Regions from separate parts of the Ruegeria sp. BI11 genome, predicted to be linked through region 2. Evidence: riboswitches for the same ligand, from Rfam matches in the RefSeq annotation. Region 2 holds a riboswitch; each other region holds the start of a gene.

Region 1 (10,474 bases), on a different contig from region 2:
GACCAGAAGGCCGCCCATCATCAAAGCATGTATCGAGCCCCTGAAATCCAATACGCGCGCCTGTACGGAAACTTTGTCGGATCTCATATTGCTCATCCCCTGCTTCGCCTTTGTCTTTAATCTTATACGCGCCAGCTAAATGACCAGCACTGTCAGGTTCAAGTTTAGAATGCGTGAACACTTTGTGAAGTTTTTCTTAGGCAAAAAAAAGCCGCTGCGCGAGGCAGCGGCTTTGAAAATCTTGCAGTTGATCAAAGGATCAGTTGCCGATTGTCTGCAGATATGCGATCAGATCGGCGCGCTCCTGCGGTTTTTTCAGACCGGCAAAGCTCATGGAAGTACCCGAGATATAAGCACTTGGGCGCTCGAGAAACGCGTCCAGCGCTTCGGGTGTCCAATTGCCACCATGCGCCTGCATCGAGGCCGAGTAGCCAGTGAAGCCTTTGGCCGATGCAACCGGACGATCCACAACTGCATACAGGTACGGGCCAGTGCCGTTTGCGCCATCTTCCAGCTTGTGGCAGGCGGTACACTTACGGAACACCCTGGCGCCCTTTTCCGGGTCAGCAGCGGCCAGCATGTCTTCGAATACCACTTCTTCACCGTCGGCGCTTTCGCCCGAGCTTTCAGTTTCAATGATATAAGAGGCCGTCTCGCCATGGCCATCCGCATGGTAAAGCACTTCGGCGCCCCATTTGGCCAGAAGCAGCACCAAGAAGGTGCCAAACAGGCCTGCTGCGGCCTTGGTAACTGTCATCGTGTCGAACATTGATCGCGTGTCCATTTCAGCTGTCTGCGGGGTGTCTAAGGCTTCCCCTTGCAAGAGGCAAGGTATAGACACCGCGACTAAACGCCCAATTCACCAACTTGTTGCATGGAATCGTCCAAATGAGCAATCGTATCGCATTTCAGGGAGAACCAGGCGCCTATAGCCATGAGGCCTGCCGCAATGCACGCCCCGATATGGAGGCCCTGCCCTGTCGTACTTTCGAAGATGTGATCGAATCGGTTCGGTCCGGCGAGGCGGATCTGGCGATGCTACCGGTCGAAAACACCACCTATGGCCGGGTGGCAGATATTCACCGCCTGCTGCCCCATAGCGGGTTGCGCATCATTGATGAGGCCTTCGTGCGCGTGCATATCAATCTTTTGGCGATCCCCGGTGCGACGCTTGAGGATGTCACCGAGGCGCATTCGCATCTGGTTCTGCTGCCGCAATGCGCAGGTTTTCTGAAACAACACAACATTCGCGGTCGTGTCAGCCCCGACAATGCGCGCGCCGCGCGTGAGGTTTCGGAACAGGGCGATCTGCATTCTGCGGCTCTTGCCAGTGAGCTGGCGGGTGAAATCTACGGGCTGAACGTGCTGGCGCGGCACATCGAAGATCAGGATAACAACACCACGCGATTCCTGGTGATGTCGCGGCAGGCTGACATGTCTCGGCGCGGCCCGCACGGCATGATCACCAGCTTCGTGTTTCAGGTGCGCAACATTCCCGCGGCGCTTTATAAAGCGATGGGCGGCTTTGCCACTAACGGCATCAACATGACCAAGCTGGAAAGCTACATGGTCGACGGTTCCTTCACCGCGACCCAGTTCTATGCCGATATCGTGGGGCACCCTGACGACCGCAACGTGCAGCTGGCCATGGAAGAGCTGGAGCATTTCACCACCAACGTCGAAGTGCTGGGCGTCTACCCCGCAGCGCATCCGCGCGGGTAAAGACACGGTTTCACCCGACTGTGTAGGCTTTGCACACAGCCCCTTCGTGCGATCTGTAATCGACGAACCCCATGGCAGCGTAATAGGCTAGGCCCTCCGCGTTTCTTGCCCCAATGGTGGCGTCGATGGCGGGAAGGCCCTGCGCGTTCGCGACCTTCAATGTCGCCTGAAACAGGGCCCGTCCAACACCGAAACGTGCAGCCGAGGGTCGAATATGGGTGCCGATGATCCCCCAGCCGATCTGTACCCCATAAGGATTGTCTGCAACCGCCTGCTTCATGGATTGAAACCCTAGTATGCGGGCTTCGCGGATTGCCACGACACATATCAGCTGTTCCGGGTGCCCAACATAATGTGCGGCTACAAATTCCGGATCGCTCGGTCTGGTGCGTTTTCCTGCAGCCGTAATTTCCTGCAACACGTCCGAAATGCCTTCGACATCGTCCAAACCGGCCTGTCGGATGATCAGATTGTCCATTGTTGCCCTCTGTTAGGAACCGTGCCGATGACGCTCTTCCATCTCGCGGGCGAACCCGCTGAGCCGCAGTTGAAATTGCCGGCGGAACCGCGACTGCCCCAGCCTTAGCGATTGCAGCAATAGACGAGCAGGCAGAGATTTCGCGGCCAGCGACATCTCAACGCTCAGGCGGGTGCGGCGCTGCGACAGGGCCAGAAATTCAACCGTTGTTACTCCATTCATGCCCTTGCTTGCGGCCTGAAACTGCATCATGGCCGGAGGGTCACACTCGGCCATCTCTATCGCAACATGGCGGGGCTTGCCGCGCAGATTGAACTCGGTTTCCCACTGCGTACCGGGCACAACGCCCATGTGGCCCGACATGCGTCGCACTTCGATCCCACGGCGCATCGCCATGCGTTCGAACCGCTCAAAATCTGCGACCATTTCGAAAACCGCGTTGATCGGGGCTTCGATGTCTTCGCGTGCCGTAAACTGCATAGTGGTTCGTGGGTCTCTTTGTCTGTGGGTCTAGTATTTTGTCAGTCCAGCGTATCCGCAAGCCAGTTTTGCAGAAGAAAATGCGCAATTGCCCCCTTGCGTGCAGGCAGCAGAACCGGATGTTCCCCGGCAAACGCCTGCATCATCTCGGGCTTGCTGACCCACATCGCGTCTTCGATTTCCACTGGATCGATGGTGATCTGGCGCGACAGCGCCTCACCCGCACAGCCAAACATCAGCGAGGCCGGGAACGGCCAGGGTTGGCTGGACAGGTAGCTGACCGGTCCGACAGGCACACCTGCCTCTTCCATCACCTCGCGCCGCACAGCAGCCTCAAGCGTTTCCCCCGGCTCAACAAAACCGGCCAACAAGGAATACATCCCCTCGGGCCAGCCCGGAGACCGCCCCATCAGAACCGAATCCCCGTGGGTAATCAGCATGATGACCACCGGATCGGTGCGCGGAAAATGCTGCCCGCCGCATTCCAGGCAACTACGCTGCCACCCGGCCTGCGATACCTGGCTAGGGGCACCGCAACGTGCGCAAAACCGATGTGTTTCGTGCCAGCCGATGACGGCCTTTGCCGCCGCCGCCAGTTCTGCATCGCGGGCAGACAAACGGGTCATGATCCGGCGCAGCTCGGCAAAGACGTGGCCTTGCGGCAGGTCCGGGTGCTGCTGTTCCGACGGATCAACGAAAGCGCCGACTTGCGACAGGTCCAACCCCTCGGGCGACCAGTCAGAGATATCCAGCGCAAAGACCGGATCCCCTTCCGACAAGCCCAGAAACACGGGTTCTTCAATACTGCCGCCCGGGCCGTTTTCAACCAACCGGTGAGTCATGGGAATCAGCCCAAGCCGGTCTAAACTCTCTCCCTGTACCAGCGGTTTGCCGCGCCAAAGCAACAAACAGGTCGCTTGCGGATGGGTTCGCGCCCGTGTCAATCGGGTGAAATCGCTCCGAATATGCGCCGCGCGATCCAGCCCCGAGCTGCCAAATGTCACAAGTTCCGCGTGTTTCATAGGAAATCCCTTGGGTCGTCGGCATAGGGCTGCCACGGCTGCCACTGTGTTGCAATGGCAATTCCTACCCCCCGAAAACCTGAGGCCGCCAATTGATCGCAGGCAAGTCTTACAAGTTGCATTTACTATACCTTTTCGGGAAAATGCCTAACAAATAACCGTCAGAAGTAGAAATTTGACACATCCCTCTCCTCCGCCCCGCGCGTCACTGAAGATACGGGTTCTGGCAACATCCGATTTGCACATGAACCTTTGCGGTTTCGATTATTATTCTGACACGCCCGATCACACGATAGGCTTTACACGCACCGCCAGCCTGATCCGCGCGGCCCGAGAAGAGGCCGAAGCGCAAGGTGCTCTGGTGCTACTGTTCGACAACGGAGATTCGCTGCAAGGCACCCCGCTGGGGGATTGGGCGGTCGAGCCTGAAAACGCACCGCATATCCTGATGCAGGCTTTTGCCGATCTGGGTTATGACGCCATTGGGCTGGGAAACCACGATTTCGGCTTTGGGCTGCAAACGCTGGATCGCGTGATTGCAGACGCTCGATGTCCGGTGATTTGCAGCAATGCGCACCGGCAAGACGCCGAAACCACCTGGCAAAATCATGCAATCCTGACACGAACGGCTTATTGCGGCAACCAGCCGGTTACATTGAAAATCGGCGTGTTCTCTGTCCTGCCACCGCAAACGGTTAAGTGGGAGGGCCATCGGCTGCAAGGCAGGGTCGTGATGGATGATATCCTGACATGCGCCAGGCAAAAAGTTTGGGATCTAAAGGCTTTGGGCTGTGACCTGATCCTCGCACTTGCGCATACAGGAGTAGGGCCAGCCGAACCGGACCCCTACTTGGAGAACGCGATCATCCCTCTGACCGGAATTGAAGGCATAGACGCCTTGATTGCCGGGCATTCGCATCTGACGCTGCCCGGTAGTGCGCATGATAGCACTGAACACGTCGACGCAAACCTTGGGTTGGTCCAGGGCAAACCTGTGGTCATGCCCGGTGCGTTCGGGGCATATCTAGGGCTGATCGACCTGCCCCTGGACAGAGCGGAAAACGGCGGTTGGACAGTGCAGGATCACCGCGTCATCCTGCGGTCGGTGTGCCCCTCAAAACCCGGCAACTCACCAAAATCTATCGAAGAAGACCCGAATTTGGCGACCCTTTTCGCTATGGGGCATTCGGAAACCCGACGGCGCACAGCGCAACCCGTTGGTCAGACCGATCAGCATCTGCACAGCTATTTCAGCTTTTGTGCCCCGGATCGGGGTCTAGTTCTGACCACAGCGGCCCAGGCGGCAGCCCTGCGACCCTATCTGCAGGACATGCCCTTTGCGGATTTACCGGTTCTGTCCGCAACCGCTCCTTCAAAATTCGGAGGGCGTGCCGGTCCGCGGTTTTTCACTGATGTTGCGCCTGGTCAGGTATGCCTGCGCCATGTCAGCGATATGTATGCGTTTCCCAATGAGCTGCAGGCGGTGGTCGTGGCCGGAGAGCAAATCCGCGACTGGCTGGAAATGTCTGCAGGTGTATTCAACCAGATCATATCGGGACAACAGACCACACTGGTAGATCTCAACCGTGCGGGACACAATTTCGATATTATACAGGGCCTTACCTACAAACTCGATCTCTCACAACCGTCTCGTTTTGATGCCAGCGGCCGCCTGATCGACCCCGAAAATCGGCGCATTCGGAACATCTGCTTCAATGGCCATCCGCTAGCCGCCGATCAACGGTTCGTCGTTGCGCTGAACAATTACCGCGCCAATGGCGGCGGCCATTTTCCCTTTGTCGATCGCGTCGAGCCCATCAAACTTCCGGTTTTGCCAATCCAGCGCGTCCTGCGGGACTATCTGTCAGGCGCATTGCCGCAAGATCCCCTGGAGCACCTGCCCTATCCCTTTAAATTTGCACCGTTGCAGGGCGCGACTACGCTGCTGCGAACCAGCCCCAAGGCGTGGGCTCACATTGCCGAGCTTGAGAAATACGATCCTCACGTAGTCGGAGAAGACGATGAGGGCTTTTTGCTGATCCGTTTGACGCTCTGACGGGTTGTGTTTCCTGCGTCCGTTGCCTATATCAAACCCCGAGAGGTTGGCGCGGGCGAGCGCCTCGCCAACCTGGTCAGGTCCGGAAGGAAGCAGCCACAACGAGCCCCGCTTGGGTCGATGTCCAACCTCTCACTTCAACTTTCCCACTTTGAAATGTTGCGAAAAGGTCTAGGCGATCAATCGTGGCCAGACGGCTGCGCTGCGTCGGGCAAAGGCGCCGATATGTCCAACCTTGGAAAGGCCGAACTCGGCCGGAGACAGCAAATGACGGCGCGCGTTGGGACCATACAGATCGGCCAGCCGCCAAACCGCATTCTTTGGCACCAGGTCGTCATCCTCAAAAGTAAACAGGTCTACGGGTGTGTCTGACTGCGCCCAGCGGGCCTCGGGCAAGGTCACGCCAATTTCGGGAAGATAGTTACGTGGCGTGGTGCACCAGCGACGCCACTGCCAATAGACACTGGCAGGCAGGTCCGCCCCGAATCCCAAAGCCTTGCCCGGCAAATATCCCAGCGCTTGTACGGACAAAGGCGCATGTCCGTACCAGAACAGCAAAGCCAGAGCCCGATAGGGCCAGGGATGGTCCGATACGGTTACAGGTCCGGCACAGACACAGATCATGCGGTCGATCTGTTCAATATCCGGCTGAATCGGCCCAAGCATCCCGCCAACGGAATGGCCGATGCTCCAGTGCTGTGCGTCGGGATAGCGCCGACGCATCTCGGACCGAGCCGCAGGCATGTCGATTAATGCCCAATCCGCCATCGTGGCTTGTGCTGATTTCAAAGGTCCGCTTAGTGAGTGACCGAAATCGCGGTAATCATAGGTTAGACAAGCCATGCCGCGTTCCGCAGCCAGCCAGCGTGCGAAATGCTGGTAATAGTCGCGCGGCACTCCGGTAGCGCTGTGGATGACCACCGCAACCTGAGGCTCGGCCACCGGCTGATACAGCCGGGCCGACAGTTGGGTAGAACCCGAAGGAAACCGAAGATCCTCGGTCAGAACGGCTTGTGCGGTGTCCAACATAGCGCCCCCAATCTGAACTGATTAGTTCACCATCCAAACGCCATCGTTTCCCGTCTCGAGTCAATCCCGTTTCACCATTACCAAACGTCCACCTTGCCCCGAAAAAAGGCCGCTTGACTCAGGTCACTCCAACCCGCTAGCGATTGGGTGATGGTTCTCGTCCCCGATCGCGGGGCGGGATGAAAAGGGAACACGGTGCGGTCCTGCCCGGGAAACCGGAACGGACCAAGGCCGCGACTGCCCCCGCAACTGTAAGCGGTGAGCAATGCCGAAACGCCACTGGCCGCAAGGCTGGGAAGGTCGGCAAAGCAACGACCCGCAAGTCAGGAGACCTGCCATCAAACCAAAACCGAAACTCGGACGGGGTGTCCGGGCAGGTCGTCAGCGCGCTGTCATACCTGATCCATGCCCCCGTCCCACGCGCGGAGGGCGCAAGATGATCTGGAAGACGAAGACACACCAATTCACTGCAACGGTCTGCCAACGCACCGGGAAAACCTGTCCGGCACTGGCGCAAATGGCACGTGCCGTCGTTCAGGCGATGGACGCTGCGGTTCCTGCGACCACGCCAGATTTTGAATTCGACGGCAGCAGTGAACTGGCCTTTTGCGCGCAAGGTTGCAGCGCTCGGTTCCGTGCGCAGAAGGACCTGATCCGGGTCTTTTGCGGAACCGGAAATGATGCATCACTGGATTCGCTGGACGATTACGCGGATATGATGTTCGGCCCTGACGTGATCATGCGCCCGGCAGGCATGCTGACCACTCCACCCTGCGCGATGCTAGAAGTCACAGCAATTCCGTCCGATCCAGTGGCACAGACGGAACGGCAGTTGGCGCTCTGATCTAGCCGCTCGTCTGTGGAAAGGTGGCCCATTCAATCTGACCGCTGGTCTCGACGGCGCAGGGCCGCACCTCACGTAGTCGGCTCAACGCCGTCTCGGGATCTTCGCCATGTTCGACCATAAGGCGCAGGACAATCATCCCGGACCGCCCGCAACCGCCCCGGCAATGCACCAACACCCGCCCGCTGTTGGACAAAATGCGTGTAGCCGCTGTGCTGACCTTGGTCCATACAGCGTCAATCATAGGCGACGGCGCACCAAAATCCGCAATTGGCAAATGCACCCATTCGATATTGCGCGCACGTAGGTCGCCACCAAAACTGCCTGCACCCTCTTGCAGCATTTCAACCTCTGTGGTCATCGAGATCACGAGATCCGGCTGCCAATCGCGAATGATGCCCAAGTCCCGAGCATATTCGCCCCCCCGACCTGGTAGCGGCGATAAAGCAACGGTGCCATTTCCCACTGATACAGCGATAATTGCTAACTGATTCATGGTTGGCCCCCTTCAAACATTGCTTGTAGGGCGCGCAATCTGCCATGCAAACCGAAATTCACCCAAGCCTGCTGTGGACGCGGGCGGCGGGGGTCTCTACGCTGCATCGGAACCCGAATCCGACAGAGCAGACATGAACGACACGCCCAGCCCCGCCTATCAGGTTCTCGCCCGTAAATACCGCCCGGAAACCTTTGCCGACCTCGTTGGTCAGGACGCAATGGTGCGTACGCTGAAAAACGCGTTCGAAGCCGACCGGATCGCGCAGGCCTTCATCATGACCGGCATTCGCGGCACCGGGAAAACCACCACGGCGCGGATCATCGCCAAAGGTATGAACTGCATCGGCCCCGATGGCGAAGGCAAGCCAACGACCGAACCCTGTGGTCAATGTGAACACTGCGTGGCCATCATGGAAGGCCGCCACGTTGACGTGATGGAGATGGACGCCGCAAGCCGAACCGGCGTGAACGATATCCGCGAGATCATCGACAGTGTCCGCTATCGTGCCGCCAGTGCACGCTACAAGATATACATCATCGACGAGGTCCACATGCTGTCGACCAGCGCGTTCAACGCGCTACTCAAGACGCTTGAGGAACCACCCGAGCATGTGAAATTCATCTTTGCCACCACCGAGATTCGCAAGGTGCCTGTCACGGTTCTGTCGCGCTGTCAGCGGTTCGACCTGCGCCGGATTGAGCCCGAAGACATGATTGGCCTGCTCAACAAGATCGCGGCTGCGGAAAACGCGCAGATAGCCGATGACGCGCTGGCGCTGATCACCCGTGCGGCTGAAGGCTCGGCCCGGGATGCGACCTCGCTTCTGGATCAGGCAATCTCGCACGGGGCGGGCGAAACCAGTGCCGATCAGGTCCGCGCGATGCTTGGCCTGGCCGATCGCGGGCGGGTGCTAGACCTGATGGACATGATCCTGCGCGGTGACGCCGCGAGCGCGCTGACCGAGTTGGGCGGGCAATATGCCGAAGGTGCCGACCCGCTGGCCGTGCTGCGCGATCTGGCCGAGATCACCCATTGGGTCTCCGTTGTCAAAATCACGCCGGACGCCGCCGACGACCCCACCGTATCCCCGGACGAACGGGCACGCGGTCAACAGATGGCCGAAGCCCTGCCGATGCGCGTTCTGACTCGGATGTGGCAGATGTTGCTAAAAGCGCTCGAAGAAGTATCCGCAGCACCAAATGCTATGATGGCCGCCGAGATGGCGGTGATCCGCCTGACCCATGTGGCCGATCTGCCCAGCCCGGAAGAGCTGATCAAACGCCTGCAAGACACGCCTCCGCCACCAAACGGTGGACCGGGCGGCGGGCTACCGGCACCATCGCATGCCGCTGTTCAGGCGCAGGCGCCGGTGGCGTCTTCTTACGCAGCACCGGCCCATGGCGGGGGCAGCGCTCCCAGCGCAGCGTTGGCGCAGGATGTGCAGGCCGCACTGGCGCGCTATCCGACCTTCGACCACGTGGTCGAGTTGATCCGCGCAAATCGCGACGGTGTACTGCTAGACGAGGTCAAACGGTCTTTGCGGCTGGTGGCATACCAACCCGGGCGCATCGAGTTTCAGCCGACCGAGCGTGCCTCGGCCCAACTGCCACAACGTCTGGGCACTGCGTTGCAACGCTGGACCGGCAACCGTTGGGCCGTCACGGTCGTCAACGAAGGCGGCGGCGAGACGATCTATGAAAAGGAAAACGCAGCTGAGGAAGCGCTGATAGCCGAAGCCAAGGAGCACCCGCTGGTGAAGGCCGTATTGGCACAGTTCCCCAAGGCGCGGATCAAGAACATCGAAACTCCGGAACAACGTGCGGCCAAGGTCGAAACCGAGGCCCTGCCCGAAGTCGAAGACGAATGGGACCCATTCGAGGAAGATTGAGCCACATCGAGACACGGGACACTGGACCCCTCCCGCGCCCGCCACGGGCCATCGGCTAATGCCGACCGCCCTAAGCGAGCTTGGGCCCGGCAGGCGGGAGCAACCTCGCCCCTTGTGCCGCGCGGGTACCGCCCGTATTTAGGCGACAAACGCGATACACAGGAGAATACCGATGCTCAAAGGACTCGGCGGTCTGGGCGACATGGCCAAGATGATGAAATCCGCGCAGGATTTGCAGACCAAAATGACGGATATGCAGGAAGAGCTGAACACAATCATGGTTGTCGGTGAATCCGGTGCCGGGCTGGTCAAGGCCACCGCCACAGCAAAAGGTGAGCTGAAAGGTCTGGACATCGATCCGTCGATCTTCAACGGCGACGACAAGGAAGTGGTCGAGGATCTGATCCTGGCCGCTATCAAGGACGCGCAGACCAAAGCTGCTGAGCGCGCGCAGGC
Region 2 (10,474 bases):
GACGCGCGCATGGTCAGCGAAGGTGTGACCCGGTTCCGCCTGCCCGCCGACAACGAGGTGATCTGCACCTTGCATGACGAGCGTGTGCGCCCACTAGCCGCCGAGATGAACAACACGCGCTCGGCTGCCGCGCTGGAGCTGTGGCGTCCGCATCTTGAAGGTGCCGTAGTTGCTATCGGCAACGCGCCGACCGCTCTGTTTCACCTGCTGAACATGCTGGAAGACCCCGATTGCCCACGCCCCGCCGCCATCATTGGCTGCCCCGTGGGGTTCGTCGGTGCGGTCGAATCCAAGGACGCCCTGTGGGCAGCCCAGCCGGTGCCGTCCTGCATCGTCAAAGGCCGTCTGGGTGGCAGCGCCATCACCGTCGCAGCCGTCAACGCCATCGCGAGCCGGGCGGAATGAGCGCGGGCAAGATATACGGCGTGGGCCTCGGCCCCGGCGATCCCGATCTGATGAGTGTCCGGGCCGACCGTCTGCTGCGCAACGCGCGCCATGTGGCCTTTTTCCGCAAGCCGGGCCGCAGCGGTCAAGCGCGCAAGATCGTCAATGGGATGATCCCCAACGGTGCGATTGAATTCCCGATGGAATACCCCGTCACCACCGAAATCCCGCTGAACGACCCGCGGTATAACGAGCTGCTATCGGCCTTCTATAAAGACTGCGCCGCGCATCTGAAGAAACTGTCGGAACAGGGTGAAGACGTGGTGGTCCTGTGTGAAGGTGATCCGTTCTTCTACGGATCTTTCATGCATCTTTACAGCCGCTTGCGCGATGAAGCTAATGTCGAAGTTGTACCTGCCATCACAGGTATGTCTGGAGCGTGGACAGCAACCGGTGACCCGATCACATGGGGCGATGACGTACTGACCGTTTTGGTAGGTACCCTGCCCGAGGAAACGCTGGCGGAACGCATGGCGCAAACCGATGCTCTGGTCGTAATGAAGATCGGGCGCAATGTCGACAAGGTGAAACGGGCGCTGAAAACCGCTGGGCTCTATGATCGCGCGTGGATCGTCGAATTTGCGCAGATGCCAAACCAGCGCGTTTGCAGACTTTCCGAAAATTGCGAAGGCATCACCCCCTATTTCTCTATCATCATCGTGCACGGTCAGGGGCGACGACCATGAGCGGCTGGGTCAAGATCGCGGGCCTCGGACCCGGAAAGGAAGATCTGGTAACACCCGAGGTTGCCGCTGCATTAGCCGAAGCGACGGATATCGTCGGCTATATCCCATATGTCGCACGCGTGGCCGAACGCCCTGGCCTGACGCTACATGCCAGTGACAACCGGGTCGAGATCGACCGGTCGCAGCACGCGCTTCGGATGGCTGCCGAAGGTAAACGTGTGGTCGTTGTGTCCTCGGGCGATCCAGGCGTGTTTGCCATGGCGGCTGCTGTGTTTGAAGCGCTGGAGAACGGTCCAACCGAATGGCGCGAAATTCCCATCGACGTGCTGCCGGGTATCACCGCGATGCTGGCGGCGTCGGCCCGCGCGGGCGCGCCTCTGGGGCATGATTTCTGCGCCATCAACCTCAGCGACAATCTGAAACCGTGGTCATTGATCGAAAAACGTTTGCGCCTTGCCGCGCAAGGGGATTTCGCGATGGCGTTTTACAATCCTCGCTCAAAATCCCGACCCGAAGGCTTTGTAAAGACGCTGGAAATTTTGCGCGAAGAATGCGAGCCCGAGCGCCTGATCCTGTTCGCCCGCGCCGTTTCTCGCGCGGACGAGGCGATCCGTATTTCGACACTGGCCGAGGCGACACCGGACATGGCCGATATGCAGACCGTTGTCATCGTAGGTTCATCCCTCACTCGTGTAATCGAGCGGGAGAGCAACCCGATCGTCTATACCCCGAGGTTCACACCGGAATGAGCCAGCCAGTCCAGAACCTGCGTCACGCTTGTCAGCTCATGCCGCTGCGGCAGGGCAGGACGGTCGATCATCAGCACCGGCACGCCCAGCGCCCGGGCGGCATCCAGCTTGGCACGGGCTCCGGTGCCGCCTGCGTTCTTGGACACCACCAATTCAATGTCATGGCGCTGCATCAGCGCCCGGTCATCCGCTTCGGAAAACGGCCCGCGCGAGACAACCACATCGCAATTCGGCAGCGGCAAGGTCACGGGTTCATCCACCAGCCGCAACAGATAATGATGCTGGGGCTGGGCGGCGAAGTTCTCAAGATGCATTCGTCCCACGGCCAGAAAGACACGCTGCGCCGGGCCAGACAGAGCGCCCACTGCGCCGTCGATATCCGGGACATGCTGCCAAAGGTCACCCTGCTGCGCCGTCCAAGCCGGACGAGTCAGCGCGGTCAGCGACACATTGGCTTCGCGGCAGGCTGCAATAGCGTTCCGGCTCATTTGCGCGGCAAAGGGATGGGTCGCGTCTACCACGTGGGTAACCGCGTGATCGCGAAGGTACTGCGCCAGCCCGTCTGCACCGCCAAAACCACCGACACGAACCAGCAAGGGTTGGGAGCGAGGGTTATCGACCCGTCCAGCATAGGAATAGGTCGCCGAGATACCCTGTTCGGCCACGGCCTTGGCCAACCCGTTGGCCTCGGTCGTACCGCCAAGGATCAGGAGGTGTGTCATGCATGAAGCTCCGTGGCTGACCGTTCTGGGGTTGGGCGAAGATGGACTGGATGGCCTGCCGCCCGCAAGCCGTCAAGTACTGGAACGGGCCGAAATAGTCATGGGCCCGCCGCGGCACCTGTCGCTTATCCCCGAAACCGGCGCACAGAGGGTTGAGTGGCCGGTGCCTTTCGCCGATGGCTTGCCGATCCTGACCGGCTTTCGGGGCCGACCGACTGTGGTTTTGGCCTCGGGCGATCCCTTTTGGTTTGGTGCCGGGTCGGTTATCGCGCGTAACTTCGAGGCCGGAGAATGGACGGCCCTGCCCGGTCAGTCGACCTTTTCCCTTGCGGCTGCGCGCCTGGGCTGGCCGCTGGAATCTACGCTGACATTTGGTCTGCACGCGGCCCCGCTAACCCGGCTGCGGCCTGATCTGGCGCCCGGAGTGCGCGCCATCCTGTTATTGCGAGACGGCAAGGCGGTGGCGGAACTGGCCACCTACCTGACCGAAACCGGCTTTGCTGACACCCGCCTGCACGTGATGGAAGCCTTGGGCGGCCCTCGCGAACGGGCCCGCAGCGTGTCGTTGACAGAAGCTCTGCTGGGCGGGTTCGATCACCCGGTCTGCGTCGGGCTCGAGGTAGCAGGCGAAGGCCGTGCCTTTCCAAAGGCATCCGGCAAACCGGATGAGATTTTCGAAACCGACGGCCAAATCACCAAACGCCCTGTCCGGGCGCTGACCTTGTCGGCACTGGCCCCGCAGCGAGGCGAACACTTGTGGGATATCGGCGGCGGCACGGGGTCGATCAGCATCGAATGGCTGATGTGTGACCCGACCCTGACGGCCACAACCATCGAACCCCGCGCGGATCGCGCCGAGCGCATTCGCCGCAATGCTGATACATTGGGGCAGGACCGGCTGAACGTTGTGCATGGCACCGCTCCGGGCTCGCTTGGTGGCCTAACCTTGCCGGACGTGGTTTTCGTCGGCGGTGGTCTCAGCACCGAATTGATGGAGTGGCTGCAAGCCGCCCTGCCCAAAGGCACCCGGCTAGTCGCCAATGCTGTGACATTGGAAAGCGAAGCTTTGCTGGCGCAGTGGCAGGGTAAACTTGGCGGAGAGCTTTTGCGCATTGAACTGGCACAGGCCTCGGCGCTTGGCCCCCGACGCGGCTGGAAGTCCGCCTACCCTGTGGTGCAGTGGAGCGTCACCCTATGATCGTCGCGGGATTGGGGTTTTCGTCCACGGCCACGCTGGATAGCCTACACGCGGCATTTGATCGGGCCAGCAACGGGCAGCCTGTGGACGCGCTGGCAACGGTGGCGGATAAAGACGGCCATCCCGCACTGGCCGAATTCGCCTCGGTCATCGATTTGCCCCTGCATTTTGTTGCCCCAGCCGATCTGGTCGGGCAACGCACACTCACCTGCTCGAACCGCAGCCGCGCCACCTATGGCACCGGCAGCGTGGCCGAAGCATCCGCCCTTGCCGCCGCCGGTTCTGGTGCGCGGCTGATCTCACCCAGACAAATATCGGACGACCGGCTTGCCACCTGCGCCGTCGCCGTTGGAGGACAAAAATGACCGTTCATTTCATTGGTGCCGGACCGGGCGCTGCCGACCTGCTGACCCTGCGTGGACGTGATATCATCGCGTCATGCCCCGTGTGTCTTTATGCCGGGTCGCTGGTGCCTGAGGAAATCCTCGGTCACTGCCCCGAGGGCGCAAAGATCGTGAACACCGCGCCGATGGACCTAGACCAGATCATGGCCGAGATTGAGGCCGCGCATCAGGCTGGTCAGGATGTGGCGCGGCTGCATTCCGGCGACCTTTCGGTCTGGTCGGCGATGGGTGAACAAATCCGAAGGCTGAAGGAAATGGGCATCCCGGTCAGCGTAACCCCCGGCGTGCCGTCTTTTGCGGCCGCTGCCGCAGCCTTGGGCACCGAACTGACCTTGCCCGGTCTGGCGCAATCTGTTGTCCTGACCCGGACGCCGGGCCGTGCATCGTCAATGCCAGAAGGCGAGACGCTTGAGAATTTTGCCCGCACTGGGGCGACTTTGGCCATTCATCTCTCGATCGGCAATCTGGACAAAGTGATTGCTGACCTGACCCCTGCGTATGGCGCAGACTGTCCCGTGGCCGTGGTGTATCGGGCCAGCTGGCCGGATGAGCGGATCATCCGCGCCACGCTGGACAACCTGAAAGAGGCGCTGGATGACAGCATCGCGCGTACTGCGTTGATCATGGTTGGCCCGGCGCTGGCGGGCGAAGGGTTCGACGAAAGCTGCCTGTATTCAAAAGATTATGATCGTCGCTATCGCCCGCAAAGCGCCGATAGCCCGTGGTCAAGCTGGAGTCATGGAGATGACTAATCCTCCGGGTCTTCTGATTTCGGCCCCGTCGTCGGGAACAGGCAAGACAACAGTAATGTTGGGCCTGCTGCGGGCTTTGGCTGAAGATGGCCTAACCGTACAACCGTTCAAAAGCGGCCCCGATTACATCGACCCTGCCTTTCACCGGGCAGCCGCAGGGCGGGCCTCGTTCAATCTGGACAGCTGGGCGATGGGTGATCCGTTGTTGAACGCGATTTCGGCGCAAGCTGAGGGTGCGGATATAGTGGTCGCCGAGGGCTCGATGGGGTTGTTCGATGGCGTGGCCAAGCCGGGCGAGCTGGGGCATGGGTCTAGTGCCGAGACCGCGCAGCGCATGGGCTGGCCCGTGGTGCTGGTGCTGGATGTAGGCGGTCAGGCGCAATCGGCAGCCGCAACGGCTCTGGGGTTTCGGATGTATAACCCGGACCTGCCCTTTGCCGGAGTGATCCTGAACCGCTGCGCCAGCCCCCGGCATGAACGATTGACCCGTCTGGGCATGGAACGCGCCGGTTTGCCGGTTCTGGGCGTTTTACCCCGACGCGGAGATCTGACCCTTCCGGAACGCCATCTGGGATTGATTCAAGCGGTCGAGCATCCCGATCTGGAAAGCGCAATTGTCGGCTACGCCGCGTTTCTGCGCGAACATGTGGATCTTGAGGCTATTAAAGTGGCGGCCTCCTCAGGCCCCAATGAGCCATCGTCAGCCGCGCTGCCGCGCCCCCCGGCGCAACGGATTGCACTGGCCCGGGACGCCGCGTTTTCCTTCACCTACCCGCATTTGCTAGAAGGGTGGCGTGCTGCGGGGGCTGAGATATTGCCGTTTTCCCCCCTTGCGAACGAAGCACCTGCCGCTGATGCCAACCTGGTTTGGCTGCCTGGCGGATACCCCGAACTGCATGCCGGTACGTTGGCTGCTGCCGACACATTCCAGACCGGCCTGCGCAAACATGCCGAAACCAAACCCGTACATGGGGAGTGCGGAGGTTACATGGCGCTGGGTCAAGCATTGATCGACAAAGAAGGTGTCCAGCATCAGATGGCTGGCTTGTTGGGACTCGTGACTTCGTATGAAAAGCGCAAGTTCAATTTGGGATACCGACGCGCGGAATTGCTGGCCCCGATGCCCGGTTTTGCAGCCGATACCGCTTTGCGGGGGCATGAGTTCCACTATTCCTCGATCATGGAACAACCCGACGCACATCTGGCGCGGGTGTTTGATGCCGAAGGGGCCGAGGGTCCGCAGACCGGATCGGTACGCGGCAACGTTACCGGTACTTTCTTTCACTTGATCGCTGAGGCCTCGGCATGAGCGGGTTCGTATCCTTCATCGGTTCCGGCCCCGGTGACCCCGAGCTTTTGACCCTGAAAGCAGTCGACCGGATGCAAAAAGCCGATGCGGTACTGTTCGACGACCTTAGCAGCGGCCCTATCCTGAGCCATGCACGCGACGACGCCGATTTGGTGGGCGTGGGCAAACGCGCCGGGCGACCTTCGCCCAAGCAAGATCACGTCAGCCGCCTGCTGGTGGATTATGCCAAGACCGGTGCCCGCGTGGTGCGATTGAAATCCGGCGATGGTGGGTTGTTCGGCCGGTTGGAAGAAGAGCTTGTCGCCCTGCGCGCCGCCGGGATCGAGTATGAGATTATTCCCGGCATCCCGTCGGCCGTTGCAGCCGCTGCAGCGGCGGGGATACCGCTGACTCGACGTCTGACCGCGCGGCGGGTTCAGTTTGTCACCGGTCATGACGTCAGTGGCAAACTGCCCGAAGATCTGAACCTGCCTGCACTGGCCGATCCGGATGCGACGACGGTGGTGTTCATGGGTAAACGGACCTTTCCCCTATTGGTTAAGGCTCTACACGACCATGGCTTGCCACTGAACACTCCAGCCCTGATGGCCGAGTCCGTTTCGACCCCCGACCAGAGCCTTCATCGCGCTACCATTGGCGTGCTGTCGGACAAGCTGGAATCTGAAATCGGCACAGCTCCGGCCCTGATCTTGTATGGCCCATTGGCAGAGTTCGACGATGTTTGACCTGACTTTGATCGGAATTGGTACTGGCAACCCGGATCACGTGACCTTTCAGGGCGCGCAGGCTATTCGCGATGCAGACCTGATCCTGATCCCCCGCAAAGGCGAGAACAAGGCCGATCTGGCCGGGCTACGCGAAGAGATCATCGCCGCTGTGACCGACACACCGCCACAGATCGCCTATTTCGATATTCCCAAACGCCGGGCCGACGATGGTTATCTGCGTGGCGTCGACGAATGGCATGATGCAATTGCCCTACGCTGGCACGAGGCAATTGCGGCTCATCCGAATGCGCAGCATGTGGCGCTGCTGATCTGGGGCGACCCGTCGCTTTATGACAGCTCACTGCGAATCGCGTCACGATTAGACCCTCGGCCGCAGACACGGGTAATCCCAGGAATCACCGCCCTGCAGGCGCTGACAGCGGCTCATGCCATCCCAATCAATGATCTAGGTGCGCCTTATGTCGTGACGACTGGACGACGCATCCGGGATGAGGGTTGGCCTACAAATGCCTCAAAAGTTGCGGTAATGCTGGATGGTGAATGTTCATTTCAAACCTTGGACATGGCCGATTACGACATTTGGTGGGGTGCCTATGTCGGCATGAATGAGGAAACCCTAATCAAAGGCGCTCTGACCGATGTGGCGCAGGAGATTTTGGACACCCGCGCCAGGGCACGCGCCGACCATGGCTGGATCATGGATATCTATTTGCTGAAAAAGCGCGTGATCTGACCTAAAAGGTCGCAAATGACGATTGCGCGGTTGGCATCATAGCGGCTAAATAAAAGCGTCTGGTCCTGCCGGAGACATCCGGATGCTAAGAGGGAATGTGGTGCGACTGCCATGGCAGCCAAGTCCACAGCCGCCCCCGCGACTGTAAGCGGAGAGCCCCTGTTCAACCAGCCACTCCTGTTCTCAGGGGGAAGGCGAACAGAGGCATCGACCCGCAAGCCAGGAGACCTGCCAGGCGACAATTGAAACACCGGCCGTCGGGTGCGGCGGCAAAGGAGAATAAAAGATGGCAACACAAACGCAAACAGCATCCGCCTCGCGCGCTGGTATCCTTCCGGTCATGTTCGCGGTGGTTCTGGGTCTGGGCATCATTACCCTGACCGGTCACGTACAGGCTGCAGCGCTGCACGATGCAGCCCACGACGTGCGCCACGCGACCGGCTTCCCCTGCCACTAAGAACATGTTCAGTCGTATACTGACCAGCGCGTTGTTCGCTGGTGCTGCAGCGGGGCTGATAGCCGCCTTGCTGCAGTTGGTCTTTGTGCAACCTGTATTGCTACACGCGGAACTGTACGAATCCGGTGAGCTGGTCCATTTCGGGGCCGAGGCCGTTTCGGCCCATCCCGAACTGCCGGGCATGTTCTCGGAACTGACCCGTGACGGGCTGAGCGTTATCTTCACCATGCTGACCTATACCGGCTATGCGCTGCTGATGGTTGCGCTGATGTCAGTTGCCGAAGGCCAGGGTCACACGATTGATGGCCGTACTGGTGTTCTGTGGGGTCTGGCGGGGTTCATCGCCTTTCACCTGGCGCCCGGCTTTACCCTGGCGCCTGAAGTGCCCGGTGTCGCCGCTGCCGACGTCTATGCTCGTCAGGTCTGGTGGTTTGCCACTGTGGGTGCCGCGATTGTTGCACTGTGGCTGATTGCCTTTGGCGGCAACCTGATCAGCTATGTGATCGCTGCGGTTTTGTTGCTGGCACCACATCTGATTGGTGCTCCTGAACCAGATGTGTTCACCGGCCCCGTCCCGACGGAAATCGGTGCTTTGTTCGCCGCCCGCGCCTTTGGCATCGGTCTGGTTGCTTGGGTTCTGGTCGGCACCTTTGCCGGCTATTTCTGGCAGAGCGAAGGCAAACGCGTCGAAGCGACGGCTTAATCCTCCAACATAATGACGCGCCGGGTTCCGCCCGGCGCGTTTCTTTTTGCACTCAAGGAAAGAAAAATGGCACGCTCACTTGCCCTTTTTGCGATCGGCCTGGTGTTCGGCGGTGGTGCTGGCTTTGTGCTGGCGGCCGCCAATGGCGTCACTTTTGACGGCCACGATCACGGCGACCCGTCCCATCACGGCGGCGCGCATGCTGAAGCGATGGCACATGACCATTCGACTACGGTAAACTTGCCCTCCGGGGCGGACGCCCCCAGCGTCGCAATCGCTTTGACCCAAGACCCGATGGCCGGGTGGAACCTGCACGTCATGCCTCAGAATTTCCGGTTTGCCCCGGAAAACGCGTCGACTGACGACGTAGACGGCGAAGGCCACGCGCATGTTTACATAAATGGCGAGAAACTGGCCCGTCTCTACGGTAACTGGATCCACATTCCAGACCTGCCGAAAGGCGAAGTCGAAGTTTCCGTGTCGCTGAACGCAAACAGCCACAGTGCGTTGACAGTCGACAATGTACCAGTCGTCGCGGCAGTGACCGTTCAGGTCGACTAAAGCGCCGGAATACGTGCGCGCAAACACATCCGAAGCCGCCCGCAGGGTCGGGCGTCTTCGATCCAACCTGCGGGGCTGTCCAAGTAGGTCTGGCAGGTTGCCGCGATGTCTTCGGCATCGGCAACAACATTAACCCCCGAAAACACGTAAGACGCCCGCCCGTGGGCTTGCAGCGCCAGTGCCGTCGGCTCCGCGCAGCCACTGAAGCAGGCGTGATCCGTGACCTCAACCCGGTCATTCAAACCTGCCCGAGTCAGCGCAGTATCCACAGCCTGTTTCTCGGCCTCAGAGTCGCGGTTTCCCGCACAGCTGCTGCAAATCAATAGGCGTATCGGGTCCACGTGTGGCCTCGTGTTTGGTCGTTTGCATGTTTCTGCGGCTTTCCGGCCCTTGGCGCAATCCCGAATGCGCACAGGAATGTGCGTGCACCGAACCCGGATTTCTGGCATCACTCGAAAGGCCACATCAAACGAGGCACAATCATGCGCGCGCTTTTAGGTTTGCTCTGTCTTCTTGCCCTGCCCGTTGGGGCCGAGGAACCACTGTCAGGCTGGGCGGTATATCCGACTGACAAAACCTATGAACAGCTGGTTGCGGATACAAAGTCCGCCGTAAAAGAAAACGGGCTGATCGTGGTCACACAGGCCGGTCCGACCAAGGCCGCTGCGGCCCGCGGCATCATCATTCCCGGCAATCTGGTGATTGGGGCCTTCAACAACGACTACGCCGTGCGCGTTCTGGAAACCTCGGTCAGTGCCATGATCGAGGCACCGGTCCGCTTTTATGTAACCGAAAACGACGACGGTACGGCCACCCTGTCCTACAAAACACCCAGCTTTGTCTTTGCCCCCTATGTCTATGAAGGCGGAGAGCCATTGCGCGATATTGCCCAAGAACTCGACACAAAGTTTAAGGCAGTGGCGGAATCCGCCGTCAAATAGTCACACTGACGTGATCCTGCTTGCGTCCGGGCGCGTCCTCCGCAATCTGCTGAGCAGCGAAAATTTCGGAGCATAAAGAATGCAGGA
Region 3 (10,474 bases), on a different contig from region 2:
ACATACCTTGGTCAGGCAATTTGTCCGAGCTTTGGCGGCTGCGTTTGGATTCCGTCCGCCGCGTTCTGCTCGCGGGGTTCAATGTGATCCATTCCGACGCAGATGCTGTTTGGCTGAGCAACCCTATACCACTTATGGACGAAATCGATGCCGATGTTATCGCGTCACAGGGCACGGTCTGGCCACCCGCTGCTCTAGCGGCTTGGGGACACGTGTTGTGCTTCGGGTTTATTTGTTTTCGGGCAAGCGATGCCAGCGTAATATTAATTGATCAATTGGCTGAAATGGCGGAGCAATCTGGCAATAAGTTTGACGATCAAAAAGCTCTCAATGAGATACTTGTCGATGTGGGCCTGGAGTGGGCCTCTGCGGAAAAAGGCTACAACCTTAAGCTTAATGAAAAATCGTTTGTTTGCCACAAGCAAACGATTTTCGGAAATGGACAGTTCGAAGACAACACATCCATTCGAGTCGCTGTCCTTCCCCATCGACAGTTCCGTCGCCTGCCAAACGAAACAGAAGGTTTCAGCGAATTAATAGTTGGGCACCCCTATGCGGATAAAACTGCAGGCGACACAGAACGTGTACTTCGCAGTGAAAATTTGTGGGTCTTACCAGATACAGCTAGATCGGTTTCTCAATAGAAATTCCGATTAAATTGGCTGACTTGCTGACTTTGGTAGGGGAAGAATAGTTGATGAATTCAATCATAAGCTTACCTTTCCCCTACTTTTTCATTCAATCGTCACTCGTCAATCAGTGAAATTTCCGCACCAGATTTTGGGTTCAAAGCGAAGCGAACTTTAATTCTCAAAGATTAATTTAAAGGTGCTTCTTGCCGTTGAGTTGGAAGCGCTGCCGTTGAACTGCGGTAGCCAAAGCTACCTTTGGCTTCTGGCCGTTCTGAACAGCAGCAGGAACACGAACACTGATCCAATTGAGGTTGTAACTATACCGACGGGCAATTCCTGCGGGGCCAACAACAGCCTGCTTACGATGTCCGAACCAGTCAGCAGGGCTGCACCCACGATGGCTGCAGTCGGCACGAGATGCCCATGCAATGGCCCGGCGATTCCTCGGGCGATATGAGGTACCATGAGGCCGACAAATCCAATCACACCCGCTACTGAGACGAACACTGCCGTTGCAAGGGCGGCGACGAAGAACATTCTGAAGCGAAGCCCTTGTACTGGCACACCCAGCGTCGAAGCCGTCAAGTCCCCGGTCAGCAATGCATCCAGCCAGCGGCTGCGATACAGCGAATAACTCAGAATCAACAGCAGGCCGGCGCAAACCAAGGGAAAGGTCTCCCACCGGGCCAGGCCCAGCCCGCCAAGCATCCAGAAGACTACCGAATGTGCGGCACGGCTATCACCTGCAAAAATCAGATAGTTGGTAATCGCTGAGAACAGGAAAGAAACCGCGAGACCGGCCAGTATCAGTTTTTCGGGCGCGCTTGTGCGCAGCCCATGAACCAGTGCCAGCACAATGCCTGACGCGACAAGCCCTCCGCAGAACGCAGCCAGAGGCAAAGTCCAGAAACCCAGAATATCCCCCGTAACCGTTATGACGAACACGGCGCCTGCCGCAGCGCCCGAGGACAAACCAAACAAAAACGGGTCGGCCAGATCGTTGCGCGTGGTAGTTTGCAGGACTACGCCGACGATGCCCAAACCGGCTCCGATCACCGCGGCGAACAACGCGCGCGGCAGGCGCAGGTCAAATACGATCCGATGTAATGGAGACATGTCGCCTTCAACCAGTCCGGTGCCTAGAACCACTGCGGCGAACGCATCCGAAGTCGGGATCGAGGTCGTTCCGTAGATAGTCGAAACCAGCAAAAGGGCGGTCAGCACGACCGCCCCTGCCACCAATGTCAGAGCCAATCGGCCCATATCAATTCAGGCCCGGATGCATGGCCTTTGCCATTTTCGAGATTGCCTCGATATTTGCCGGTCCGGGGGTCAGCTCTTCGTACCTCAGGCCGATCCAGCGCTTGTTTTTCACGGCATCGGTCTGGGACATTACCGGATGGTCCTGCAGGAACTTAAATGTATCTTCGGCGCCGTTGCCAGTCTGATAATCCAGCAGCACCAGAAACTCCGGATTCGCCGCAGCGACCGCCTCCCAAGAGGTACGCCCCCAGCTTGTGTCCATGTCATGAGTGACGTTGTCACCACCGGCGGCTGCAATCATCGCATCGGGAATAGCGAACTTACCTGCGGTAAAAGGTGCGTCCGCCGGGCCGTCCAGCAAAAAGACGCGAGGTTTGCTCAGGTCGGCGGTTTGCGCTTTGATCGCGGTCAATTCCTCTTTCCAGACATTGACCAGGGCATCAGCCTTGTCTTCGACGTGCATAACCTTGCCCAGTCGCAGGACGTCGTTGAACAGCAGATCCATGTTGGCCTCGGGGCGATCCTTGTCCAGATGCACACAGCTCTCGGACAGGATCATGGTCTTGATGCCAAAAGGTTCCAGCGTATCTGGGGTCACATCACCGCCTGGCTTCATACCATAGTACCAGCCCGCGAAGAACAGGTCGGGTTCCACGGCCACGAGATTTTCAACCGTTGGGTATTTGGGCGCAAGCTCGGGGATATCGCCGCGCAACGTGTCGAATTCCGGGCTGGTCTTGTACCAGCCAGTGATGCCGGTCAGGCCAACGATTTTGTCCTGCAAACCCAGCGCAAAGGCCATGTCGGTCATGTTCATATCATGCACGACCAGTCGCTCGGGCTGGGTGTCGAAAACAAGTGGCTCGCCACAATTGTCAACGGTGACTTCATGGGCGGATACGCTGCCAGCCATGGCTGTGACCAGCGCCACGGACCAGATGTGTTTCATAGGGGATAGCTCCTTGGGTTAAGTTGAAACAGTGTTTCTTCGGATATCCAGCGCCGGGATCACGCGGCCTTCGTGTTGAAAGCACAGGTAATCGACGCCAAAAGTGTCGCGGACCCGCTTTGGGGTCAGCACCTCGGCCACGGAGCCAAACCCCGTGAGTCTCGTAGATTTCATCAATGCCACGTGGGTGGCGAACTCGGGGATCATCACCAGATCGTGGACGATCATCACCACCGTGATCCCCAATTCGGCGACCAAAGACAGCATTCGCCCCTTGGCATCCGGATCAAGATGGTTGGTGGGTTCATCCAGGAACAGCAACGACGGGTTCTGGGCAAGTGCCCTGGCGATATGCGCGCGTTGACGCTCGCCCCCGGACAACACCGCCATCCGCTTGTCTGCCAGCGCGGCAAGGTCGGTCTGGTGCAGAATTCGGTTCAGTTCTTCAGCATGTTCTTCAGCCGAACGGTCAGCCCAAATTGGAATTTGGCCCAATGCAATATAATCCCGCAACATAAGCCTGCCATCCGGAAGCTCTTGCTGGCCCACAACAGCGATTATGCGGGCGCGCTCTTTGGCGGTCATCCGTCTTAGGCTGCGTCCATTGATCAAAACGTCACCCAGCACAAGCTCAGCCGTCCCGCACAGTAGGTTAAGAAGCGTCGTTTTCCCCGCCCCGTTCGGTCCGGCGATCGCCAATATGGCCCCCTCATCCAGCTCAAACGAGGCGCCTTGCAACAGAGTGTCTCCGTTGAGCGCGTAGTATTCGAGATCGCGCGCAGTCAGAAAGGCCGAAGTCGTCATGTTGGCTCCTCCAATTGGATCCGAGGTAAACGAGAAAGGGTTTTTGTGAACAATGGCCTGGGTCGGTCAGTGGCGTTGGTCCAGCCATCCCTACTTGCATGGTATTGCCACGCGAACTCAGCCAAAGCTTCAATGTCTTCTGAGCTTTCAATATTGCCGAATAGATATTGCGCCTTATCGCTGGCCTGGAATCCGACTGTTACCGGATGCGCACAACCGGCCATGCAGGCAACAGTACGGATCATAAATCCCGCAGGCAACTTGCCGGTCAACGCATAGCGTATGGCATCAAAAGACAATGTGCCGCTGCAGGTCGTGCAGATCAGAAGGATATGGTCAGGTGTATCCGGCATTGCCCGCTCCGCTTGACGCCAAGCGCGGACAGAAGGTGCCGATCATGTAAACACGTATCAGACGTGCCATATAAGCCTCCTTCCAGGACGCCCCGCCCCGGGTTGGTTAAACATGTGATGGCAGGTCTCCTGACTTGCGGGTCGATGCTTGGCCATCCTTCCCAGCCACTAGGCCAGTGGGTGTTTGGCGTCGCTTACCGCTTACAGTTGCGGGGGCAGTCACGGACTTGGCGCCGTTTGGCAGACCTCACCGTATTCCCTATTCATCCCTTGGGCGCACCATCGGGAACCATCCATTCCTTGATTGTCTTAGACCGAGTGCCATGTCAACCGAGACATGAAGCGACGGCCTTTCGATCAGAAATACCGCGCGGGTTCCTGGGATCACGGCTGTGCACTTTCGGATAACCACTGCCTCGGCGCGGTCGACAAAGCGTCAAAGGCGACCGTGGAATTGCCAAAGCGGCGATTCCGGCGCAGTCTGCTTTGCCCCAGATTACCGCTCATACTTCGGCGTCGGGGCCAAATACAGGGTCCAGTACAAGATCGAAATGGGCCTATCTCGGTCCTTCGATCGGGGGCGGGCGGGTTTTTCGGTGCTACGGCAGCCTTCATCAGGACTAACCCCGGCGATTGTACACCTTGCCCCCTTGCCCGTTACGCTCATTGAGCGCACAATATGAGTTCATACACCAAATTGCGCCCTGGGTGCGTACCGTGACACGCTTCGCGTCCGGGACGCCTTCTATTATATGGAGGGCACCATGACTATCGCATCTCGTCTGAAGCATCATCTGGACTCTCAAGGGATTCCTTTTGACACTGTCCCGCATCCCTATGCCGCCACTGCGAGCGAATGCGCTGAAGCGGCGCATGTACCCGGCGATCACCTCGCAAAGTCCGTTGTAATACACATGGAGGAGGGTCCGATTCTTGCTGTTCTGCCAAGCAATCATCAGGTCGACCTCACCGCTCTGCAATCGATGATGGACCGCCGTCTTGGTTTGGCCCCTGAATCCGAAATGCGCGAACTGTTTGATGATTGCGCCCTCGGCGCGATACCGCCGGTTGGCGACGCCTATAATCTGCCGACCGTTGTAGACAACAGTCTCACTGGACTCGACAGGATTTGGTTCGAAGCCGGAGACCATAAAACTCTGATTGAGATGCGTGGCAAGGACTTTGATATGATGATGAAAGATGTGAAGCACGGCGCATTTTGCTGCATGCATTAGGCGTTGACGAAATTCTTCACGGATTAACCCCGCTCCGGCGGGGTTATTCTTTGCTTTTGTCCCACAAGGTATTTCTGGCTAGACAACTAAAAGGGGACATCGGAGCTAGTGGGGCGTCTAAGCCTACAATCGTTGCTAGTTTTCGAACGCCGCGTCGAAGCCCCAAATTTGTCGTAGATGGTCCAGTGTCGCTTCACAGGCTCTCTTGTCTAGCGGCACACCGTTGCGCACAGAGTGATTCAGCCTGAGGTGGCGATCTCCCAACAGGTCCACATCGACGATCTGAATATCAGGATCGTGTTCCGATACGTCGAAGCCACGCGCCAGGGTGTCGCGCACCTGATGATAGCCACGTTCGTCGTGAATCGCGTCGACTGTGTAGAAGGGTTTTCCGTCGTCATCTGTCAGCGAAAACATGCGGAAACGACGCATGACATTGGGGCTGAGGAACTGCTGAACAAAACTCTCGTCACGGTAGTTAGCCCAGGCATCCTTTAAAATTTCACGCCAAGCGCGGCTGCCCGCTATGTCCGGAAACCATTCCCGGTCCTCCTCGGTCGGGTTGGTGCAGATGCGTTGAATATCCTGCATCATCGCGAAACCCAGCGCATAAGGGTTGATCCCCATCGCATTCGGAGCGTCAAAATCGGGCTGCGTCAGCACGTTGGTATGGCTGTGCAAGATTTCGAGCATTGCGCCGTCCGTCAGCAGACCGGCGCTGTGCAACTGATTGGTGATGTAGTAGTGGACGAAGCAGGCGCATCCTTCGTTCATCACTTTGGTCTGGCGCTGTGGGTAGAAATACTGCGCGATATTGCGGACGATGCGCAGAACTTCACGCTGCCAGGACTCCAGAACCGGGCTGTGACGTTCAACGAAATAGAGCAGATTTTCTTCCGGCAGCCCCATTTCGCGCTTTCGTTTTTGTGCCTCTTCATCGGTTTTGGATGATTGCGTGGGATGATCAAAGGCATCCCACAGGTAATGTACTGCCCGCTCTTCTTCGATGCGCCGCTCGCGCTGTCGGGTTCTCTCATCCGCGAGCGATGAGTGGGGTGGGCGCCGGTGCCGGAAAACGCTCGACGGCATGAGCGCGTGCGCCGCATCGAGTAATTTCTCAACCTCGCGTTCCCCGTGCTGTTCTTCGCATTGGGCAATAAAACCACGTGCGTAGTCGAGGTAGTCGAGAATACCCTGCGCATCGCTCCACTGGCGAAACAGATGATTGTTCTTGAAGAAATGATTATGCCCGAAGGCCGCGTGCGCAATCACAAGGACCTGAAGCGCCATCGTGTTGTCTTCGAGACAATACGAAATACAGGGGTCGGAATTGATTACGATCTCATAGGCAAGGCCGTTTGCGCCTTTGCGGTAGGCTTTTTCTTCGTGAACGAAACGCTTCCCAAAAGACCAGTGCCGATACATGAGCGGCATCCCGGTCGACGAGTAGGCATCCAGCATCTGCTGATACGAGATGATTTCGATCTGATTGGGATAGACGTCAAGTTCGAGATCATCAATCGCCACGCGCTCGATCGCGTCAAAACTACGCTGGATGGTCTCGAAATCCCACTCCGCGCCGTCAAACAGCGGTGTCTTGGCTTTAGCCCGATCAGCCATTGGAAACTCCGTTCGTCTTGCGCGCAAACAGCTCATGCAGAACCGGGTAGATGTCACTAGCGCGCGCGATCCGTTTCATGGCGAAGTTTGGCCAGGCCTCTGCGACTTGTCGGTACGAGCGCCAAAGTTCCATGCCATTATCTTCGCTGTTCATCAGATTGGCTTCGGTCTCGTCGACGATTTCCGTATAGGCGAAATATTGGCAGCACTTCATCAGTTCACTGTTCAGCAGGTCGGCGCACAATTGCGAATCTCCGCTGAAGTTCTCACCATCTGATGCTTGCGCGGCATAGATATTCCACAGTGCGGACGGGTAGCGGGCTTCGATAATCTTTTTCATCTCGTTGAGCGCGCTGCTCACGACCGTACCGCCGGTTTGGCGGGAGTGAAAGAAGGTGTCTTCATCAACTTCCGCGGCAACCTGGGTGTGGCGGATGAATACAAGCTCGATCTTGTCGTAGCGTTGCTTGAGGAATAGGTGCAGCAAGACAAAGAACTGCTTGGCAAGGTTCTTCTCCCGCTCACCCATTGAGGCCGAAACGTCCATCAGGCAGAACATCACCGCATTTGCCGCTGGCTCGGGGCGCATCTCGAAATACTTGTAACGCACGTCCAGCGGGTCAATGTAGGGAATGATCTTGCGTCGCCTTAGCAACTTGTCGAGCTGATCGCGCAGCAACTGCTTCTCCGCCTTTCGCGCCGCATCTGGTTTTTCCAACGCCTCCAGTTCTTCAACCTGTTGTGTTAGAGCCTGTATCTCGGTGTTTGTCGGGCGCCGCATTGCGAGACGTCGGCCGAAAGCATTGCGCATTGTACGCGAAACACTGAGGTTGGCGGGTGTTCCGGCGGCGGTATAGCCCATGCGATGCGGTTTAGAGACGGGAACCTCTTTCAGACTGCGTTTGATCATGTCGGGCAGTTCGAGATCCTCAAAGAACAGGGAAAGAAACTCGTCCCGCGACAGAACGAACATGAACTCGTCCTCGCCCTCCCCATCGGGCGCCCCTTCACGTCCACCCTGCCCGCTCTGGCCCGACGGGGGTTTCTTAAGCCGGTCACCCGCTTTAAACGTCTTATTTCCGGTCAGAACCCGGTGTCTGGAACCACCTTTGATGTCATGCTGAAAATGAGGTTCTCCGATTCCGTCTGACGGTACCGAGACGTTTTCCTGCTGGCCGACATCGGCGATTTTTCGGCGCCGGACACTTTCGTCAACCGCCTCTTTGACGGCAGAGCGAACCCGGCGCAGAAATCGTCTACGGTTCCCAAGGTTCTTATCCTTGGGGTTCAGCCTTCGGTCGATGAAATGGGCCATTTTAGCATAGACTCCTCATCCTGCCTTGTTGACCCGCATGTACCATTCAACCAGGCGCCTGACCTGACGGCGCGTGTAGCCGCGGCCGATCATGCGATCAATGAACTCGTTATGCTTAGCTTCAGTTTCTTTGTCCCGCTTGGCACCAAAGCTGATGACCGGCAGCAAGTCTTGAATCTGACCGAACATGCGCTTTTCGATAACCCTTCTCAGCTTTTCATATTTGCGCCAGTCAGGGTTCCGACCTTGATTGTTGGCCCGCGCGCGCAGAACGAATTTGACAACTTCGTTTCGGAAATCCTTGGGGTTGGAAATTCCGGCCGGTTTTTCGATCTTTTCAAGTTCCTGTTCCAAAACGCCCCGATTGAGAATCTGGCCAGTATCCGGATCCTTGAAGTCTTGATCTTCGATCCAGGCATCAGCAAAGGAGATGTATCTGTCGAACAGGTTCTGACCAAAGTCAGAATAGGATTCCAGATAGGCTTTTTGGATCTCGTTGCCGATGAACTCCGCGTAACGGGACGACAGATCGTCTTTCATGAAAGACAGGTAACGGCTTTCAACCTCGTCGGGGAATTGTTCGCGTTTCACGGCCTGCTCAAGAACATAGAGCAGATGAACCGGATCGGCGCCAACTTCTTCTGTATCGTGATTGAAGGTCTCGGACAGCACTTTGAAGGCAAAGCGGGTCGATGTACCTGTCATCCCCTCGTCCACCCCGGCCGCGTCCCGATATTCCTGCACCGACCGCGCCTTGGGATCGGTGTCCTTCAGTGTTTCACCGTCATAGACGCGGAGCTTGGAAAATGTTGGCGAGTTTTCATGTTCCTTCAACCTAGTCAGAACACTGAACTGGCTGAGGATGGACAGCGTTTCCGGTGCGCAAGGGGATTCACCCAAACTGCTTTCCTCAAGCAACTTCTCGTAAATTCGGGTTTCATCCGAGGCACGCAGGCAATAGGGAACCTTGACCAGACTGATCCGATCCAAAAAGGCCTCGTTGTTCTTGTTGTTTTTGAACTGCTGCCATTCTGCTTCGTTCGAATGCGCAACTATCACACCCTGGAAGGGGAAAGCGCCGATATTTTCTGTGCCCGCATAGGACCCTTCTTGCGTGGCCGTCAGCAAGGGATGCAACACCTTGATCGGCGCCTTGAACATCTCGACGAATTCCATCAAGCCCTGAGTGGTGCGGTTCAGAGCGCCGGAATAGGAGTAAGCGTCCGGGTCGTTCTGACTGAACTCCTCAAGCTTGCGTATATCGAGCTTACCGACAAGCGAAGAAATGTCTTGGTTGTTTTCATCGCCCGGTTCGGTCTTCGCTACGCAAATCTGGCGCAGTTTCGACGGATAGAGTTTGACAACTGAAAACTTGGAAATATCGCCGTCGTACTCCTGCAGGCGTTTGACAGCCCAGGGCGAAATTAACCCGTTCAGAAGCCGTTTGGGTATGTTGTACTTGGTTTCCAGCAGATCCCCCATCCGAACGCGGTCAAAAAGACCGAGAGGGGATTCAAAGATTGGGCTGATCTGGTCACCCGCCTTCAGCACATAGATCGGCTGCCGCTCCATCAGGTTCTTAAGGATCTCGGCAAGCGTTGACTTGCCCCCGCCGACTGGACCCAACAGGTAGAGGATTTGCTTGCGTTCCTCGAGACCTTGGCTGGCATGGCGGAAAAAGCCCACGATGCGCTCAATGGTTTCCTCGACGCCGTAAATGTCCTGAAAGGGTTTGTACCGCTTGATTGTGCGATTTAGAAATATCCGACTAAGCCGAGCTTCCTGACTGGTATCGATAAGCTCTGGCTCACCGATCGCCGCGACCATCCGCTCGGCAGCGGAAGCCCGCATCGTCGGGTCTTCACGACATTCCAGTAAATAGTCCTGCAACGTCATTTCGATGAGCTTTGTCCGCCCATACTCTTCTGCAAACTGCTCGAAAATCTCCATCTTTAATGTTCCTCTAGGTTTCGTACTCCTTCGTCCCAGCGCGCTAAGTTCTCCCTAGTCTACCACAAAACTGGTCTGTAATTGTTTAATTTCTAATCACAATTTGTTTCCCGCACGCCGCTCTATTGAAATTTATATTCATTGTAGCTTGTAAAACCCGCTGCCACGCGACCTTTTTCCGTTGTGGCCTTAGCATTCAGAACGCCGAACGAGCGGTTGAATTTAGGGTGCCGCCCTAGGCGCTCAGAGGCACATCCTATTTGACCAAGCAAAAGAACATCTCCTGTAAATTCCCATGGTTGCTAAACGTGTTGCTGATCCGCAGGGTGAACCGTCTTTTGCAACCACTCAAC

The links. Region 2 has a riboswitch for cobalamin ahead of ACR0DT_RS22030 (CbtB domain-containing protein). Riboswitches for the same ligand answer to the same signal wherever they lie in the genome.
Region 1: another riboswitch for cobalamin. It lies ahead of ACR0DT_RS17915 (hypothetical protein); the one in region 2 lies ahead of ACR0DT_RS22030 (CbtB domain-containing protein).
Region 3: another riboswitch for cobalamin. It lies ahead of ACR0DT_RS24265 (DUF1636 family protein); the one in region 2 lies ahead of ACR0DT_RS22030 (CbtB domain-containing protein).

Annotation. Positions count from the first base shown of each region.
Region 1 is NZ_JBQFSM010000009.1:52,154-62,627, forward strand. It holds gene ACR0DT_RS17870 (extracellular solute-binding protein) at 1-96, opposite strand, end outside; gene ACR0DT_RS17875 (c-type cytochrome) at 260-769, opposite strand; gene ACR0DT_RS17880 (prephenate dehydratase) at 889-1,722, shown strand; gene ACR0DT_RS17885 (N-acetyltransferase family protein) at 1,733-2,200, opposite strand; gene ACR0DT_RS17890 (SRPBCC family protein) at 2,213-2,680, opposite strand; gene nudC (NAD(+) diphosphatase) at 2,722-3,702, opposite strand; gene ACR0DT_RS17900 (bifunctional 2',3'-cyclic-nucleotide 2'-phosphodiesterase/3'-nucleotidase) at 3,878-5,758, shown strand; RNA gene ffs (signal recognition particle sRNA small type) at 5,798-5,896, shown strand; gene ACR0DT_RS17910 (alpha/beta hydrolase family protein) at 5,930-6,787, opposite strand; cobalamin riboswitch at 6,922-7,141, shown strand; gene ACR0DT_RS17915 (hypothetical protein) at 7,224-7,631, shown strand; gene ACR0DT_RS17920 (protein-tyrosine phosphatase family protein) at 7,633-8,127, opposite strand; gene ACR0DT_RS17925 (DNA polymerase III subunit gamma/tau) at 8,261-10,018, shown strand; gene ACR0DT_RS17930 (YbaB/EbfC family nucleoid-associated protein) at 10,191-10,474, shown strand, end outside.
Region 2 is NZ_JBQFSM010000015.1:25,347-35,820, forward strand. It holds gene ACR0DT_RS21980 (precorrin-8X methylmutase) at 1-405, shown strand, start outside; gene ACR0DT_RS21985 (precorrin-2 C(20)-methyltransferase) at 402-1,130, shown strand; gene cobJ (precorrin-3B C(17)-methyltransferase) at 1,127-1,879, shown strand; gene ACR0DT_RS21995 (cobalt-precorrin-6A reductase) at 1,852-2,601, opposite strand; gene cbiE (precorrin-6y C5,15-methyltransferase (decarboxylating) subunit CbiE) at 2,600-3,799, shown strand; gene ACR0DT_RS22005 (cobalamin biosynthesis protein) at 3,796-4,164, shown strand; gene cobM (precorrin-4 C(11)-methyltransferase) at 4,161-4,955, shown strand; gene ACR0DT_RS22015 (cobyrinic acid a,c-diamide synthase CobB) at 4,942-6,264, shown strand; gene cobA (uroporphyrinogen-III C-methyltransferase) at 6,261-6,989, shown strand; gene cobF (precorrin-6A synthase (deacetylating)) at 6,982-7,725, shown strand; cobalamin riboswitch at 7,769-7,975, shown strand; gene ACR0DT_RS22030 (CbtB domain-containing protein) at 8,012-8,182, shown strand; gene ACR0DT_RS22035 (CbtA family protein) at 8,187-8,885, shown strand; gene ACR0DT_RS22040 (hypothetical protein) at 8,952-9,446, shown strand; gene ACR0DT_RS22045 (DUF1636 family protein) at 9,443-9,787, opposite strand; gene ACR0DT_RS22050 (DUF302 domain-containing protein) at 9,929-10,387, shown strand; gene ACR0DT_RS22055 (thiamine pyrophosphate-binding protein) at 10,467-10,474, shown strand, end outside.
Region 3 is NZ_JBQFSM010000023.1:5,995-16,468, forward strand. It holds gene ACR0DT_RS24245 (putative nucleotide-diphospho-sugar transferase) at 1-644, shown strand, start outside; gene ACR0DT_RS24250 (FecCD family ABC transporter permease) at 882-1,895, opposite strand; gene ACR0DT_RS24255 (ABC transporter substrate-binding protein) at 1,897-2,844, opposite strand; gene ACR0DT_RS24260 (ABC transporter ATP-binding protein) at 2,863-3,648, opposite strand; gene ACR0DT_RS24265 (DUF1636 family protein) at 3,645-4,001, opposite strand; cobalamin riboswitch at 4,104-4,310, opposite strand; gene ACR0DT_RS24270 (DUF6525 family protein) at 4,386-4,616, opposite strand; gene ACR0DT_RS24275 (aminoacyl-tRNA deacylase) at 4,766-5,236, shown strand; gene ACR0DT_RS24280 (SpoVR family protein) at 5,372-6,856, opposite strand; gene ACR0DT_RS24285 (YeaH/YhbH family protein) at 6,849-8,171, opposite strand; gene ACR0DT_RS24290 (PrkA family serine protein kinase) at 8,187-10,121, opposite strand.